One region of the Pantoea sp. R13S299 genome, then DNA from elsewhere that is predicted to be linked to it. Evidence: predicted binding sites of a transcription regulator. Region 1 holds the regulator's gene; the other holds the start of a gene.
The links. The regulator LexA, encoded in region 1, represses DNA repair genes until DNA is damaged. The targets are predictions, from matches to a motif close to TNCTGTATGTACATACAGNA.

Region 1 (4,428 bases):
CATCAGTCAGCAGTTGTGGCAGCTCATCGGTCTGCCAGCGCAGGAACAGTTCACTCTTCAGCATCGGATAGATCAGGCTCACCTGACGCAGCAGTTCTGCTTCGGTCAGCGTCTGATGCTGCTGAACAATGGCGGCAATCAGCGACGGCATTACCAGCATGTGATGAATGTTGTTGCGATAGTAGGTCATCAGCACGGCCTGCTCACGCGGCAGAATGATGATGTCGCCAATGCTGTCCTTTTCACTCTCAAACTTATTCATACCCAGGGCGTGATCCAGCAGCGCTTCTGCGGAAAGATCGGGTACGGTCGCGTTTGGCGAATAAGGCACATTGCGCAGCAGCTGGGTATAGCACTCCAGCTGTTCAATCAACTGTTCACGGGTTAGTGAGCGCTGACGTGACGCCAGCAGCGCCGTCACACAGAGGTTCATGGCGTTGGCCGCGCCCGCTTCATTGATACGCACCATCAGGCTGGCCGCGATATCATTGACGGTCGGCGTTAACCAGCTCGGACGCTGCGGCTCAATCGGATCGATCGCATCGCGCCATTCCGGCACCCGTTTGTTGAGATAGTTGACCAGCGGCAGCGGCTCGCCAAAGTTAACGTAACCCTGGCCGAGATTGCGCAACTTGCGTAAGCCGCGCACCATCTGCATGAAGCCCTCTTTCTCTTTTGCCGCACCGCGCAGTTCTTTGGCGTACGTACCCACTTCCATCACATGCTCATAGCCAATGTAGATCGGCACCAGCGTGATTGGACGATTGCCGCCGCGCAGCATCGCCTGCAGCGTCATGGCTAAAGTGCCGGTTTTAGGGTCCAGCAGGCGACCGGTACGTGAACGGCCCCCTTCAACAAAGTATTCAACCGAATAGCCGCGGGTGAACAGCTCGCCGAGATATTCGCGGAATACCGTGGCGTAGAGCTTATTGCCTTTAAAGGTACGACGAATAAAGAAGGCGCCCAGACGACGGAAAATCGGGCCGGCTGGCCAGAAGTTGAGATTGATACCGGCTGCAATGTGCGGCGGCACCAGACCCTGATGATAGAGCACATAGGAGAGCAGCAGATAATCCATGTGGCTGCGATGGCAGGGCACATAGACAATCTCGTGGCCATCCTGCGCCAGCTGACGAACCTTTTCGCCGCCATTGACGTTGATGCCCTGATAGAGACGACTCCAGAGCCAGCCCATGACACGGTCGGTGACGCGAATGGCTTCGTAGGAGAAGTTTGCAGCGATCTCCTCCATCATCTCGACGGCATTCTGCTGCGCTTTCTCATGAGAGATTTTCTTGCTGCGTGCTTCATCTTCGACGGCTTTTTCAATCGCTTTGGATTGCAGCAGACGATTAAACAGATCCTGACGCGCCGGTAAACGCGGGCCAATCGCCGCCAGTCGCTGACGGGCAAAATGGATGCGTGCCACACGAGCCAGCTTCTGAGCAATCGACTTATCGGTACCGTGCTCCGTGGCCATGCGGCGCAGCGAGACGGTTGGCGAGAAGCGGACGAAACTGTCGCGTCCATGCCAGATCACGGCAAAGAACTTCTGCACGCCGTTCAGCAACCGCAGATGTGGCGTGGGTTCGCCCTGGACTTCACGTCCTGGTGCGCGGCCAAACATCACGGTGACCGGCAGCATCTGAATATCGAGCTTAGGGTTATTGCGATGCAGGTCCAGGTAATCGTGAAAAATTTTCACCGATTCCACGCTGGGCACAAAATAGGGGAAGACGCGCGGGCCATCATGGATAAACACGTGGCGCGGCAGCAGTGAACCATCAATCTCCAGCGGAGAAAGCGGGTCGGGCAGATGATGCCGCAGACACTGTGCGCGTAAAGTCAGTAAGTCGGCCTTCGAATCGTAAGGCAAAACATACATAATAGGTCGGGTCGGATCCAGACCATGTTCAGACACGGGATCGGCCGGAATGGCCTTACTTTTTACCAAAAACGACAGTGGTAAATTAAGCAATTTGTAATAGAGTTTACGCCAACCTGACATAGACAACATGAAGCCTCTTGTTAGCAAAGCGCCGCAAGCATAGCAGAAAGTGCAGCGAAGATCTGTGGTGGTGCCAATTGCACGCAGCCCAGACATTGACGTCAATCCGATGAAAGGGTTCTCACATCATGGCAAATAATGCCACCGGACTTATCAGAATAGTAAAAGCCGCAGGTTACTCATGGCAGGGACTGCGCGCCGCCTGGCAACATGAAGCGGCGTTTCGCCAGGAAGCACTGGCTGCGCTGGCCGCTATTATTATCGCGTGCTGGCTGGATGTCGATGTGATCTCCCGCATCCTGATGATTGGCGCGGTGGTACTGGTCGTCATTGTCGAAATCCTCAATAGCGCCATTGAAGCGGTGGTTGACCGTATTGGTCAGGAGCACCATCCCCTGGCGGGCCGGGCAAAAGACATGGGCTCGGCGGCGGTGCTGATCAGCATCATACTGGCCCTGTTTGTCTGGGTCGCGCTGCTCTGGACACATTTGCGATAAGCCTTCCACAACGCGCCTCAGGGCGCGTTTTCACTGACAATCGGTTTCCATTTCACCAATACCTGTATATACTCACAGCGACTGTATAAACAACCAGGGGGCGGGATGAAAGCATTAACCAGCAGGCAGCAGCAGGTCTATGACCTGATTCGCGACCATATTTCTTCAACAGGCATGCCGCCTACGCGTGCAGAGATTGCCGCGCAGCTGGGCTTCCGCTCGCCGAATGCGGCAGAAGAGCATCTGAAAGCGCTGGCGCGTAAAGGCGTCATCGAGATCGTTTCCGGTGCATCGCGCGGTATTCGTCTGTTAATGGAAGAAGAAGTTTCAGAAGGGCTACCGCTGATTGGCCGGGTTGCTGCCGGTGAGCCGATCATGGCGCAGGAACATATCGAAACCCACTACAAAGTGGATCCGGGCCTGTTCAAGCCTTCTGCCGACTTCCTGCTGCGCGTCAGCGGAATGTCGATGAAAGATATCGGGATTATGGACGGCGACCTGCTCGCAGTACATAAAACCCAGGATGTGCGCAATGGCCAGGTTGTCGTTGCCCGCATTGATGATGAAGTGACCGTTAAACGCTGGAAAAAGCAGGGTGCTATCGTGCATCTTCTGCCGGAAAACAGCGATTTCGACCCGATTGTTGTCGATACCCGTGCACAGTCGCTGACCATTGAAGGTCTGGCGGTTGGCGTGGTCCGTAACGGCGAGTGGCTCTGATTCTGAGGGCTGCGTGCATTCGCCTTTTCTGATGCTATTCTGTCTGCCCTAATTTTGTCGCCTGCTTAACTGCAGCGACACTGAGCACGGAACGGCGAATGCGCTTTATCACGGCAACGGATAAAAATCTCTGGCGGCTTGCGCTGCCGATGATCCTTTCAAATATCACCGTTCCTTTACTGGGAGTGGTCGATACTGCAGTTATTGGTCATCTCGACAGCCCTGTCTATCTTGGCGGGGTTGCGGTCGGGACCACAGTGACCAGTTTCCTCTTTATGCTGCTGCTTTTCCTTCGAATGAGTACCACTGGCCTGACGGCTCAGGCGTTTGGTGCGGGTGATAAAACCGCTCTGGCACGCGCGCTGACGCAGCCGCTGATTATTGCGCTGCTGGCTGGTGTACTGTTCATCGCTTTACGTTATCCCATTATTCAGCTGGCGACCCATCTGGTTGGCGGCAATCCTGATGTTCTGGAACAGGCGGCGCTGTTTATTCAGATTCGCTGGCTCAGTGCGCCTGCCACCCTGGCAAACCTGGTGATTCTGGGCTGGCTGCTGGGCGTGCAGTATGCGCGCGCGCCGGTGATCCTGCTGGTGGTGGGCAATCTGGTTAACATCGTGCTCGATCTCTGGCTGGTGATGGGGCTGCACTGGGGTGTTGCGGGTGCGGCAACCGCCACGGCGCTGGCGGAGTACATCACGCTGGTCGTCGGCGGCATCATGGTCTGGCGGGTGTTAAAGCTGCGCGGTATTACGTTAAGCCTGCTGAAACAGAGCTGGCGCGGTGACAGCGGTCGGCTGCTGCGACTGAACCGGGATATCATGCTGCGCTCTCTGATGCTGCAGCTCTGTTTCGCCTCGCTGACGGTGCTAGGCGCGCGGCTGGGTCCGGATGTGGTGGCGGTTAACGCGGTATTACTGATGTTCATTACCTTTACGGCCTACGCGCTGGATGGCTTTGCCTACGCGGTTGAAGCGTTTGCCGGTGAAGCGCATGGCGCAAAAGATGGCAGTAAATTGCAGCACGTCTGGCACTCCGCCTGTCGGCAGGCAGTGGTGGTGGCGCTGTTTTTCTCACTGATCTATGCCATTTTTGGCCCGCAGATCGTTACCCTGCTGACCTCTCTTCAGTCACTCCAGCAGACTGCTGACCGCTACCTGGTCTGGCAAATAATCATGCCGCTGATCGGCGTCTGGTGTTATC
Region 2 (4,428 bases), on a different contig from region 1:
ATTGCCAGCCATGATGGTCCAATCCGTATTGCGGTGATCCGCAACCTCGGATCCGATGACAACACCACCCAGTTTGTTGCCGGTGCCATTCAGCAGGGTCGCCAGCTGGGCTTCAAGGTCAGCACCTTCCTGAGCAACGGCGACGACGCGCGCTTCCAGGATTTTGTGAATCAGGCGATCAGCCAGAAATATGACGGCATCGTGCTGTCGCACGGTAAAGCGCCCTACGCCAGCGGACTGGTGAAGCGCATTGCCGATGCGGGCATTAAGCTGTCGGTGTTTGATACGCCGGTGGATAGCCCGATTCCGGGTGTCACCGTCACCGCGCAGGATGACGCTTCGCTGGCGCAGCTGTCGCTCGGCCAGCTCATCCATGATTTCAACGGCAAGGCGAACATCGTCAAGCTGTGGGTCGCCGGTTTCCCGCCGATGGAACGCCGTCAGGTCGTGTATGAAAAACTGCTGAAAGAGAATCCGGGCATTCATCAGCTGGAGTCGATTGGCGCGGTCTCAACTGACGTTCAGGGCGACACCGCTAACAAGATTGGTGCGATTCTGGCGAAATACCCGAAAGGGAAAATCGACGCAATCTGGGGTGCGTGGGATGCCTTCAGCCAGGGCGCTTACAAAGCGCTGCAGGAGAATGGCCGAACCGAGATCAAGCTCTACAGCATTGATGTTTCGAACCAGGATTTGCAGCTGATGCGCCAGAAGGACAGCCCGTGGGTGCAGACCGTCGCGGTCGATCCTAAAACCATCGGCGCGGTCAATATGCGGCTGGTGGCGAAGAAGATTGCTGGTGAAGAGACACCCGCGACGTACCAGTTTAAAGCTGCATCGATCTCTCAGCAGCAGCTCAACAGCCAGCCTGGCGCGGTAAACGTCGCGTCGCTGAACAAGATCATTCCGGGCTGGGGCAGTAATGAGGATTTCGTCGCGCCGTGGTTTGCTACCCTTGAGGCGAAATATAAGAAGTAATCCGGCGTCAGCCTTGCCGAACGGTAAGGCTGACCGTTACAGGCCCAGCAGCAGCTGACGCTCAAGCTGGGGATCCACCATGGTGACATGCAGTCCCACCAGCCGCACGCCGCGCCCGGCACGACGCTCATCCCAGGTTTTCCGGGCGATGGCAATCATGTCCTCTTTATTCAGTACCGGCCAGATATGCTCCTGGGTCGTCTGCTGAAAATCACTGAACTTGAGTTTGACGCCCTGACGCGCCACCTGCTTGTCGGGTCGGATCTGCGTCAGACGACGATCCAGTTCGGCATAGAGAAAATCGATAATCTCCAGGCAGGCATCCCAGTCGCTGATATCTTCCGCCAGCGTGCGTTCTACTCCCAGCGATTTACGTTCACGCTCAACGATGACGCTGCGGTCATCAAGGCCATTACTGCGTTCCCACAGCACCCGGCCAAACTTACCGAAGCGCTTCAGCAGCAACGCCAGATCGGCCTTCTGCACGTCACCACAGGTTACCAGCCCCATCTCCTCCAGCTTTTTTGCCGAGACCTTGCCGACGCCCGGGATCTTCGCTAGCGGCAGCGTCAGCAGAAAACCGGCCATCTCCGGCGGGGTAATCACAAACTGCCCGTCGGGCTTATTCAGATCGGAGGCGATCTTTGCCAGGAATTTAATCGGCGCGATGCCCGCTGAGGCGGTCAGCCCGGTTTCACGGTAGATAGTGGCGCGAATCTCCTGCGCCATCAGCGTGGCAGAGCCGTGACAGTGTGGGCTGTCGGTGACATCCAGATAGGCTTCATCCAGGGAGAGCGGTTCGATCAGCGGGGTGTAGCGGGTAAAGATGTCGCGGATTTGTGCGGAGGCTTCTTTATAGGCGTCGAAGCGTCCTGGCAACAGACGCAGATGCGGGCATAATTTCAGGGCCATGCCGGTTGGCATCGCGCTGCGTACGCCAAATTTGCGGGCCGGATAGTTGGCGGTGCTGATGACGCCACGACGTTCGCGGCTGCCACCAATGGCGATCGGGATATCGCGCAGCTGGGGATTATCACGCATCTCCACCGCGGCATAGAAGCAGTCCATATCGACATGAATGATTTTACGCATACCCCCTCCGGCACTGGATAAGTATACAGTTGGCAGGGGTAACTGCAATATTTGTCGCGCCCACAATTAAAGTTTACAAATTTGTGGCCGAATATCTTTCAGTAAATCGCGAATCTGGCTGCCTGCGTATTGCTAAAAAAACAGACAATGTTTAATGTTGCGCTGCGGTAGCGGACAGTTCCGATAATGCAAACAGAGACGCACAATTTGCGTCATGTTCTCTTCACCTCAAGGTATACACAGCATGGGCAAAATCGCACTCCTGTTTGCGATGATTTTACTGCCAGCCCTCAGCATGGCAATGACACCCGAACCCGTCTCAACGGCACCGGTCAGCAAAGAATTAAAGAAGCAGTTACTGGGTACCCCGGTCTATATTCAGATCTTCAAGGAAGAACGCACACTCGAACTCTACGGCAAAATCGGTAACGAATACCGCCTGCTGGATACCTACCGCATCTGTAACTTTTCTGGCGGCCTCGGCCCGAAACGCCGTGAAGGCGATTTCAAAAGCCCGGAAGGTTTTTACAACGTGAAGCTGAATCAGCTGAAGCCGGATAGCCGTTTTTATCGCGCGATCAACATTGGCTTCCCGAATCAGTTCGATCGGAATCAGGGCTACAGCGGTAACTACCTGATGATTCATGGCGACTGTAAGTCGATTGGCTGCTATGCCATGACTAACGCCTATATGGATGAGATTTTTACTTATGTGAACGCAGCGCTGCGTAATGGCCAGCAGGATGTCAGCATCAGCATCTATCCGTTCCGCATGACCGACAGCAACATGCAGCGTCACCGCTACTCCAGCGATGCTGGTTTCTGGCAGCAGTTGCAGCCGGGATACGCCTACTTCGCTAAATATCACCAGCCGCCGATGGTCAATGTCGCCAGCGGTAAATATGTGATGAACAGCAGCCCGGCACCGGTTTTAGCCAGTCCCGAAGCGGCTTCCCGTTCATTCCTGGCGCTCTCCAAGGCAGAATAACGCCCATTCACCTGGCGCAATCCGCTGCCAGGTTTCATTGGCCGTCAGGGGCTGCGTAGCAATCACCGTCACCACGTCATGCGGCGTGGTGTGCTGCTGGAAATCGACCTCCACATCCTGATCCAGCAACTGCGCCCGGCCAAAGGGTGCGCGGCGGGTGATCCAGAACAGGTTAGTGGAGCAGAAGGCCATCAGATACCGGCCATCTGACAGAAGCATGTTAAACACGCCCTTCTGCCGCAACGTGACGGCCAGCTCCCCGATAAAACGAAACACCGCAGGCCAGTTGCCCGGCGTGCGCGGATAGCGTGTCGCCAGCTGATGCAGGATCCAGCAGAACGCCTTCTCGCTGTCCGTTTCGCCTACCGGCCGGAATGTGCCGGTCTCCAGTTGCCGGTAGCCCTTAAGCTGACCGTTGTGCGCATAGGTCCAGTTACGGCCCCACAGCTCGCGGGTAAACGGATGGGTATTTTCCAGCGACACCTGACCGCGATTCGCCTGGCGGATATGCGCCACCACCGAATGCGATTTGATCGGATATTCCTGCACCAGACGCGCAATCGGCGAGTTAAAGCTCGGCAGCGGATCTTTAAACGTACGACAACCTTTATCTTCGTAAAAGGTAATGCCCCAGCCATCTTTGTGAGGCCCGGTTCCACCGCCACGCTGAACCAGTCCGGTAAAGCTGAAGCAGATATCCGTAGGAACATTGGCGCTCATCCCGAGCAATTCGCACATAGCCACCGCCTCTGATTTTGCGGCCTCCCGTCAGGCAGGAGGCCAGCGCTGTTATTTCACCATCTCTTTTTCGATCAGCAGCATCAGGATGTGGATCACTTTAATGTGAATCTCCTGGATGCGATCGGCATAACCAAAGTGTGGCACCCGGATTTCAATGTCGGCACTGCCTGCCATCTTACCGCCATCTTTACCGGTCAGGGTGATCACTTTCATCCCCTGAGCACGGGCAGCTTCAATCGCTTTAATGATGTTGGCAGAGTTACCGGAGGTTGAGAGGCCCAGCAGCACATCGCCCGGACGCCCGACCGCTTCCACATAACGTGAGAAGACATAGTCATAACCAAAGTCATTACTGACGCAGGAGAGATGGCTGACATCCGAGATGGCAATCGCCGGATAGCCAGGACGATTTTCACGGTAGCGACCGGTCAGCTCTTCGGCGAAATGCATCGCATCGCAATGTGAACCGCCATTACCACAGGAAAGCACCTTGCCGCCTGCCTTAAAGCTGTCAGCCAGCAGCACCGCAGCACGTTGGATCGCATGGATATTGGCGTCGTCGCTGAGGAATTTATTCAGCGTATCAGCAGCTTCATTAAGCTCAGAGCGGATGATGTCCTGGTACATAG

Region 2: a site for LexA is predicted at 2,082-2,101, ahead of dinB (DNA polymerase IV). Genes of this name have one in related genera too.

Annotation. Positions count from the first base shown of each region.
Region 1 is NZ_JBLYEF010000002.1:31,087-35,514, forward strand. Features, by position in the region: gene plsB (glycerol-3-phosphate 1-O-acyltransferase PlsB) at 1-2,008, opposite strand, end outside; gene ACN1CO_RS11135 (diacylglycerol kinase) at 2,137-2,505, shown strand; gene lexA (transcriptional repressor LexA) at 2,611-3,225, shown strand; gene dinF (MATE family efflux transporter DinF) at 3,324-4,428, shown strand, end outside.
Region 2 is NZ_JBLYEF010000001.1:34,605-39,032, reverse strand. Features, by position in the region: gene ACN1CO_RS00210 (sugar ABC transporter substrate-binding protein) at 1-978, shown strand, start outside; gene dinB (DNA polymerase IV) at 1,015-2,070, opposite strand; gene dpaA (peptidoglycan meso-diaminopimelic acid protein amidase) at 2,315-3,058, shown strand; gene ACN1CO_RS00195 (class II glutamine amidotransferase) at 3,029-3,796, opposite strand; gene lpcA (D-sedoheptulose 7-phosphate isomerase) at 3,848-4,426, opposite strand.